Regions from separate parts of the Fusibacter sp. QWL-12 genome, predicted to be linked through region 3. Evidence: riboswitches for the same ligand, from Rfam matches in the RefSeq annotation. Region 3 holds a riboswitch; each other region holds the start of a gene.
The links. A riboswitch is a leader RNA that binds a small molecule or an ion and turns the genes downstream of it on or off. The one in region 3 is predicted to bind cyclic di-GMP.
Positions count from the first base shown of each region.

Region 1: linked by a shared signal. The riboswitch ahead of AC4PID_RS02860 (hypothetical protein) and the one ahead of AC4PID_RS12995 (transglutaminase-like domain-containing protein) in region 3 are both predicted to bind cyclic di-GMP.
Region 2: linked by a shared signal. The riboswitch ahead of AC4PID_RS02875 (hypothetical protein) and the one ahead of AC4PID_RS12995 (transglutaminase-like domain-containing protein) in region 3 are both predicted to bind cyclic di-GMP.
Region 4: linked by a shared signal. The riboswitch ahead of AC4PID_RS09450 (MSCRAMM family protein) and the one ahead of AC4PID_RS12995 (transglutaminase-like domain-containing protein) in region 3 are both predicted to bind cyclic di-GMP.

Region 1 is NZ_CM178745.1:487,345-489,550, reverse strand. It holds gene AC4PID_RS02865 (Ig-like domain-containing protein) at 1-801, shown strand, start outside; cyclic di-GMP riboswitch class I at 859-941, shown strand; gene AC4PID_RS02860 (hypothetical protein) at 1,095-2,206, shown strand, end outside.
Region 2 is NZ_CM178745.1:491,678-493,883, forward strand. It holds gene AC4PID_RS02870 (prepilin-type N-terminal cleavage/methylation domain-containing protein) at 1-759, opposite strand, end outside; gene AC4PID_RS02875 (hypothetical protein) at 768-1,232, opposite strand; cyclic di-GMP riboswitch class I at 1,300-1,382, opposite strand; gene AC4PID_RS02880 (PilW family protein) at 1,509-2,015, opposite strand; gene AC4PID_RS02885 (type II secretion system protein) at 2,023-2,206, opposite strand, start outside.
Region 3 is NZ_CM178745.1:2,700,813-2,703,018, reverse strand. It holds gene typA (translational GTPase TypA) at 1-222, opposite strand, end outside; gene AC4PID_RS12995 (transglutaminase-like domain-containing protein) at 419-1,210, opposite strand; cyclic di-GMP riboswitch class I at 1,222-1,304, opposite strand; cyclic di-GMP riboswitch class I at 1,355-1,436, opposite strand; gene AC4PID_RS12990 (class D sortase) at 1,525-2,206, opposite strand, start outside.
Region 4 is NZ_CM178745.1:1,933,632-1,935,837, reverse strand. It holds gene AC4PID_RS09450 (MSCRAMM family protein) at 1-1,052, opposite strand, end outside; cyclic di-GMP riboswitch class II at 1,078-1,161, opposite strand; gene AC4PID_RS09445 (MATE family efflux transporter) at 1,360-2,206, shown strand, end outside.

The DNA of each region.
Region 1 (2,206 bases), 1.7 Mb from region 3:
TCTCATATCAATTTGACACCACAGAATAGCCAACAGTATGTTAAGGTGAGAATAGGTGGTACGGAATATCATGCCACAGAATATGATTATGTGAATGGAAAGTCAAATGCGATTGTCCTTTATTTTGATAATATATCAAACATTAGTAATGCTACGCTTAATATCAAAGGGAATAAAATCATGATAGATGGCGAAAGTGTTGAAGTAGAAGGATATGCTATATCGCAAGAGGTTATAGGTAACGTTTGGTATAGAATTCACGGTCGACATACTGAAATAAATGAGACGGATTACCCTAAATTTTTACGTGTAAACGGTTCTGGATATGTAGGACAAAATGCTTGGCCTGAATCGTCGTCACAGTCAGAGATGGATCCATTCTTATGGGCTGTGGTTTACAGTGGTAATTCAAACAAACCAATTCTTGGTCCACCATATGAGGATTCGCTTTATAATTTACGTAACAAGACCAATAATAGATATCTTGAAACCAGTAATTCAAATAACACATATGAAAATGATGGACAAATTATCAGGCTCACTTCCAATACAAATACAAACTCGCAAAAGTTTAGATTAGATGCAGTGAGAATAGAAAGTGAATATTATTATAAAGTTTATACCGATCTTGCATGGACGAATCAGTATAACGCATATGTGTTCGATTTAGCTTCTAGTAGTCTAACTGATTGGGACTTGAGCAATGCAGGTGATGGTAAGCTAATTAGATGGACAGATAAAAACAACCAAGATGACAACCAGTTATTTGATTTTGAACCATGGATTGTATTTGAACCTTAATAAACCTTGCAAATTAGCCTTCGTGCTTTACTTCTAATAGTCATTGAATTATAATTATATTAAGTAGGGCAAACTACGTGAAAACGTAATGCGCAAAGTCATGTGTCTAAGGTGTTTACTATGATTGACAGACTGTACTCTTTTGAGTGCAGTCTTTTTTATTTAGCCACAATCTCGCTTGTGGTAAAAAAAAGCTTTGTCATTGACAAATATGAAAGGAGAATGGTTTAGCGACTTTTATTAGTGGTATTATGATAGAAATGGGGATTATATCATAATAGGAAGGTGATAACATGGATAAAAAGCATAAAGGTGCTGCATTACCAACCGTTATAATAATTATGGTTATAGTTATAATTTTGGGCATGGTACTTTTAAATGTTGCCCTTGCAGATACAAAATTTGCTATGCGTCAACAATTTCAAACGCAGACGCACTACGTTGCTAGATCAGGCGTGCTGGTAGGTGTCGAAATAATTGGAAAAGAAATTGTCAATTATGGTCAAAGTACTTTAACCGATTTTGTTGCGGCATTAAACACGCATGTGGCATCTTATTTAAGTGCCAATCCTAATGCGTTTACGGTGGATGGCAAGGGTAAATTTGAGTTAAACTATGAACTTTATGGACCGTCTGAGATTAAGATTTTTTCCACAGCCACTTCTCTTGAAAATAATACGGTTACAGAGAGCTTATCTCTCAGAGTTAAGATGAAACTACCAGATTCTCCTCTTGTAAATCCAGCGGACTGGGTAACTGGGATTAACCTTCAAAAAGGGATAAATGCCAATACGACCAACTATTTAGGTCAAGCAGTTGAGTTTGAAGGAAACCCAGTACAATCACCAAAAGGAGGCACCTCTGACTCTGTGTTTAGAGCTTCGATTTTGTATTTCACAGATGCAAAGGGCATTAGCTTAAGACAAATTAACAATACAATTAATATAACCTTTGATGCATCCATCGTTTACTTTGTGAATACTGTCAAACTAAATGCTACAGGAGATGATATAAAACTTGGCTACTCTCTTGAGGTAGCTGCTGATAAAAAAACATCGGGAAGCATCATGTATCTTGACGATACGAAGTTAAATAACGATGACTCGTATGAGTCCACACATGGCTATGAATCCGCGGATTACTATAATGCCCTTATCCAAGGTTTTGGTACAAGTATGCATAGTAGCTATAGTTTTCAAGCGGGAAAAAGATATGGAGTTGTCTACTTTGGTGGTGGTATTTTAGACAGCAGCGCTAATGCACTAACACTTCCGAACAATGCAGGTCAAAACAAATATTTCTTTTATCCAGATGGCGTTGATATTACTGAGGCAAGTGGCAGAAGTCAATTGATACCAATCGCTGCAGATGATCCAATTATTGACGTACTTATTAACCGTTTCTC
Region 2 (2,206 bases), 1.7 Mb from region 3:
GTCGTTTGCTGTCGAACTGAAAGGGTTCAGACTGATATACACATTTGGATTTTGTGCGAGTTCATCTATAAGCCTAAGCGCCTCTTGTTTCATCAGATTAAGTCTTTTTTTAGAACTGTTACTTGTGGAATTGCCATTCAATTGTCTGTCCATACTACCAGAAGTATCGAGTACCATTGCGACAGCAGCTTGTGAAGTAACGATATCAGTAACCCGTTTGTCATTCCTATAGGATATTGTATTTGCCACTTTACCATATGCTCTATCTACAACTTGTAATGCATTTACTGATTCAACGGTAGAATCTATCACTCTTTCATTGCCATTTTTCTTCAGTTTGAGCTCATATGTGACCAATTTGTCTTCGTCTGGGTCTGCATCTTTTGTAAAAACCAAATCCAAAGTGACTCCTTCAATTCCCGAAAAAATATCTTGAACGATATGCTTACCACTCGCTTCATCCCATACGTACTCGACCAATTTAGTTTGATCATCATTGAGCATAATATAGTTCCAGCCACTGGTCATATTCAAAGTATTCTCTCTATGTAGCAAAAACGCACCTGCTGCATCTCTCGAAACCACATTTATCTTCTCTGTCATAATCCTTAAAGCAGATTGCACCTCAAACTCGTCCAAGGTTATGCTCTGAGCTTTCATTCCAAATATCATCATATTTGAAGCAGCTAGAAGAACGATTGAAGAAAGTGCAATAACAATAATTAACTCAATTAGAGTAAATCCTTTTACTTTTTTCATAACGCCTCCTACTCATTGATCCAGAATGTTTCATTTGGGTTATCCGGATTAAAATACATACTGCGGATATAGACCATATGATTTTTTGAGAGTTCTGCTGTCGATGTGATTTTGATCCATCCATCAACCCCTGGATCTTTTGATTTTTCTGCCTTTATATCGATCAAACCATTTCCAAAGGCAATATCATTGGTCACAAGTGCAAAATCCGCTGACGCAGCGTTTAGAATTTCCTTTGTTTTCTCCATATCATCTGAAATTAATGATTCAAAAGCCATTTCTATTCCTGAATAAGATAAATAATAAGCTTCAAGTCGATCTTGTTGCTGTTTCGCTTGTTTTAAATTCGCACTAAAGATTGCCATAGCTGACGTGCTAAAAATCAACACAACCAACATAACCATTAAAACAAAAACCAGCGATGCACCTTGTTCATCCTTTATAGTATTCAGTTCATTTAAATATTTCTTCATTTCCACCCTCCTCAAAGTCTAGGCTTATAGGCTGTGATTTTAACACAAAAAAACCACAGCCTAATTAGACTGCAGCCGAACCGCCATAGTATAAACCTTAGACTTCATGCTTTGCGTCGTACTTTTTCAAGTACTTTGCCCTCATCTTTAGAGAAGCACGAAAATCAGCGTATCTACTTAAAGATACGCAATAAATTTTATGAGCTTCCCATTTCTATTCTATAATAACAATGCTCTTAAAAGTCCCCACTTCTAAAGAGTTCATCATTGTTAGCCTTATTTATACTTCACTCCAATCCCTGTTGATACACCTTTCACACCGGTATCTGAGAGATTATTAATAATAAGTGAAGTGGTTAAATCATATTGCGTCGAATCTACTTTACCAAATGTAAAGTTAATCTGTTTTAGATTTGCGTTATTTTTTGATACTGAAAAAGTTAAATCTGATATAGTTGTTAGTCCTGTAATTGACTTTTCTACTGTGTCCTCAACATATTTTATCGTATTTGTCGCGTCATCAAAAATGATGTAATGATAGCCACTTTCATAGCTTAAAGGATCTGAGTCTAATATTTCTAAATCACTTGCATATCTAATTTGGTTGGAAAATCCTTTTATAGGTTGTCTTACATCGAACTGATTCATTGCTGTTTCTTCCGATAAATTTGCTGTCTTCTGTCCAAAAAGCATAATTGATGATGCAACTGTGATCACAACACCAATTAGTGCAATGACAACTATAAGTTCAACTAACGTTAATCCTCTATACGTTTTTTTCATTAAAACCTCATTTATAGGGTTGGAATATTTCAATTTGTACGGATCTACCATTCGGCAAAGCTGTATTAACGGATTTTACTTTACCTGGAACGATTATCTCAGTGTCGTCTATCTTTAATGTCAAGGTTTCAGATGCATCACTTGCACTTTGTCCAATATCATTAATATCCGATTCTATTTGTGCTTGAGCT
Region 3 (2,206 bases):
AATATTGATCTTGTAATCATTGTACATAATAGAACAGTTTTTTGAGTAAATGGTGATGCCTCTTTCTCTTTCCAAATCATTACTGTCCATAACACATTCTGGCACGAACTCATTTGCTCTAAAAACATTGCTTTGATTTAAAAATGCGTCAACTAAAGTTGACTTTCCTGCATCAACGTGAGCGATAACCGCAATATTGATGATGCCTTTGTTTTTTAACATTTATATCTCCTAAACTAATAAAGCGTAATATTCAACCTTATAATAATATCTTATTTTTGTTGTAAAAGATATCATAATTTTAAAAAAAGACAAAAAAATAAAAATCTTCGGACATCAAATCCTCAGATTTTACCACAAAAATGTGTGATCAATAAAAAAACTGCACTGCAGTTACCTACAGAACAGTTAAGAAGGCTTAATAAACTTTTGAAACACTATATTCTTTTGCTAATTTATACATAGATACCGTTTTATTTGCTTGAACATAAGATGCATCAACTGTCGTATCTACTGTTTTCCAAGTACCATTAATATAGACTTCATTCCATGCATGATAGACATCACCAGTATTCGTTGAGTAACCTTTTACAAGTTTCGTAGGAATCCCAACACTTCTTGTCATTGCAGCGAATAATGCCGAATAATCATAACAAATGCCATTTTTTGAAGCAAATGTACTATCAACATTTGGGAAGTAACCACTAGTTACAGTTTTAGCTTTATTATAATCGTATTTATAGTTTTTGGTAATATAGTTATAAATCGCTTTTACTTTTGCATCATCAGAAGTTAAATTTTTTGTGAGCTCATATGCCTTTTGTACAGCTAGTGTATCTTCATTCCATTCTATATCTTGAATTGAATTAAGATATACGACATTAGAGTTTGCCAAATTTAACGTAACCGATGTTTTAGTAAGCTCTTTGTAACTATTTCCAGTGGTATTTTGCATCAATCTCACTGTGTAAGTGCCATTTCCAAGTTGTAACGGAAATTGATTAACATCTGTGTCAACGATTGGATAAGAGTATCTTTGACCATCTTTTTCAACTAACAATAAAATTTTACTGCTACTTAATGTGCTATATTCAACGTTTACGATTCCTGTTGCCAAATCTGCTTGAATGGTTTGAGTTGCACCAAAACTGGTAAACGATGCACTGACCAAAACAACTGTCATCACTAATAAACTCAATATTTTTTTCATGTTTCTCTCCCTTCGGTAGCTAGGCTGCCATTCCTTATGGAAAGGCCCTATAGCTTTGCGTCCCATCGTTTCCAATGGTTTGCCGTTATCGGTGAGAGGTTCGTTTCACGTAATGAAATTTTCAAAAAATAGAAAATCTCCTCATTCGGCGACTGGCTGCCACTCCTTTCGGAAAGGCCCTATAGTTTTGCGTCCCATCGTTTCCGATGGTTTGCCTTTGTCGTGAAAAGACATCTCTTCACAGAATATTTACTTCTATGCTAATAGTATACCACACTTCTAATTTTGTACAATTACAAAAACATTACGACTTTTTATGGATTTTGTAAAGCGTGTATGATTAAACGATGCGTTGGGTTCTTTACAGGATCACAGGTAACCAAGGTTAAAATTTTATCTTCATTATTTTTATATAATACAGAAATTTCAGTTGGCTCTACGATAAGGGTCTCATATACGGTGTACTTATAGACCTTATTATCTGTAGTGATTTCAATGATGTCGCCTTTACCTAACTCGTCCAATCGATTAAAAAACAAGCCATATGATCTACCTCTATGTCCCGCTATACCTACATTTCCGATTTCACCAAACTCTGAAGTGCCTGCAATTACAGCAGCTCCTCTATTCAAATTTTTATCTGTTGCACCCATTAGGATCGGCATTATCAAATTGATTTTGGATATTTTAATTTTCCCAATAACACTTTTGTCTACAGTTTTCGCTTTTTCTGTTGTTGCTTCCGTCGATGCCTCTATTGATTCTGTCACATCTGTAGATGTTTCAACTGTCGTTTCTTCCTCACTCGCTTCTATCGCATCACTAGCTTCATAAATTGCCTGTAAAGCAAGAAAATCTGCCTCGGCTTGTTGATCTGCTTCTTCATTTAATGTCAATTGACTGTCATATGCTTCAAGTAACTTGTTTTGCCAATAATCAGCATATAATTTGTCAGCAATTGGGAAAGCAGCGATCCCTAAACCTGCTATAATTAAT
Region 4 (2,206 bases), 770 kb from region 3:
CGTCCATCTACTGACACAGCGCTTGGATTTTCAGTCACTGCTGTAAACCCATCTGGTAAATTAACCTCTTCAATTTTATATTGTCCTGCTGGTACAGGATCAAAATTAAAGACTTCATTTTCTTTAATTTTTGCTGTTTGTAGAATTTTATCACTGCTCACATCAATTAAATTAAAAGTAAATTCAATTCCTTCTGGTGGTGTATCTCCTGTAATGATTTTTTTAACTGAAATTGTATATTTCTCTGTATATTCATTATTAAAGGTGACAGTTGGCGAAAGATTATTTAATACAACTGTAACTTCTTGATCATTTGTAGTTACATGGTACTTATCAGGAATACTTACCTCTTTCACGATATAGTTGCCAAATTTTACATCTTTAAAGTAGCCCTCATTTGCACCCGTGATGGTAATTGTATCTATAGGACTTCCAAGTGGCTCTTTGTCTTCATAAAGCTCAAATGTAAACGTTGCACTAGTAGGTGGTGGATCACCTGATAGCGTTTTCAGCACTTTAATCGTGCCCTTGTCAGGTGTCTTTGTAAAGACGAAGAAGTGGCTAATTCCTTGTTGCGTTGGAATGACAAACTCTCCACTGGTTGCACCACCTATATTAAAAAGATAAGCGGTTTGATTTTCTTGACCCTCAATATAATAAGGCGCTTTATCAGGTTTGAAATTCCCCGTTTTTATAAAGAAATAGCTGATCGGTGAAGTAGATGTCCAAGACCAATTTTGTGGTTTAGGTGGTTTAGGGTCTTTATCCACTCCATCTGGCTCATCGACATCAACTTTAGTAAAAACAACAGATCCAAATCCGTAATCATATGATTTACCTTCGACTATAACTTCGTCAAACTTTACACAGTTATAGTCTGATACATCTAGATAAATACTGCCTGAATCTGAATTAAGAATGTCATGATCCTTGTCAGGGTTATTACCTTCTACAACTTCGCCATTTGTAGCAGCAAACACTGTTGGGATCATAGATACGATGATAAGAACCGTCATTGCTATCGCTAGATAGCGTTTAAACCTCGCTTTCATAATTACCCCTTTCTTAAAACATCGTTTTAAGAAAAGCCGGTTGCACTATAAGTTCCATGCATTTAAAGTGCCCACATAAAAAATGCACTTCATCACTTCTTTTCAAGTTCTTTATACCTCTGGTAGATGTATACCCTCACAACGTGACATAAGTAGGACATCTGTGTGACATATGCGTGACATAACATAAATTATGCAAACCGGCTCCAGTTAAGACCACAGTTGTATCTGTCAAGCTGATAGTGCTGGCCCATTTTGGGTATTATACCTTATAACTAAGAAAACCTTAATTGATAAAGAGGTGCAAATGGTTCCAGAGGATTATACGAAGGGTAATATAAAAAAACAAATTTTAACCATGGCGATCCCCGTGAGTATTGGCATGTTTTTCAACACGATGTTTAATGTAGTTGATACGTTTTATGCGGGCAAGCTAAGTACGTCATCACTTGCAGGTATGTCCTTATCCTTTTCAGTCTTTTTTATGCTGATTGCTATAACTGCAGGGATTAGTACTGGTCTTTCTGCACTTCTTTCTATCGCTGCAGGAAAAAAAAATGAAGAGGAAGTACGAGTCCTCTCAGCAAATGGCATCTTTCTAACCTTTATCGTAAGTATCCTTTTTTCTATTTCAGGAATTGTGCTTTCACCCATCTTACTATCTGCTTTAGGTGCAACTGGAGACACACTTGGTAAAGGGGTGCAATATCTGAGAGGGATTTATGCTGGTACTTTGTTCTTTGGACTTAATTCCGCCTTCAACGCCTTACTTTCATCTAGAGGTCTAACAAAGCCATACAGAAATTTCCTCATTATTGGATTTATCATGAATATCATTCTAGATCCACTATTTATCTTTGGTCCATTTGGACTTCCTAAAATGGGGACATTTGGCGTTGCACTTGCTACGGTGATCGTACAATTGACAGGGAACTTTTATCTTGCGCTAAAATGTCGTAAGCTATTGGGTTTAAGGCGAATAGAGTTCAACTTGATTCAGTTTAAAACAATTAAAAGCATTTTATCTCAAGGCATACCAGCTTCACTCAATATGATTACGATTGCACTTGGCATTTATGTTATTAATTACTTCATCTATCTACATGGCGATGATACTGCGATTGCAGGGTATGGCGTTGCCGTTAGGATTGAGC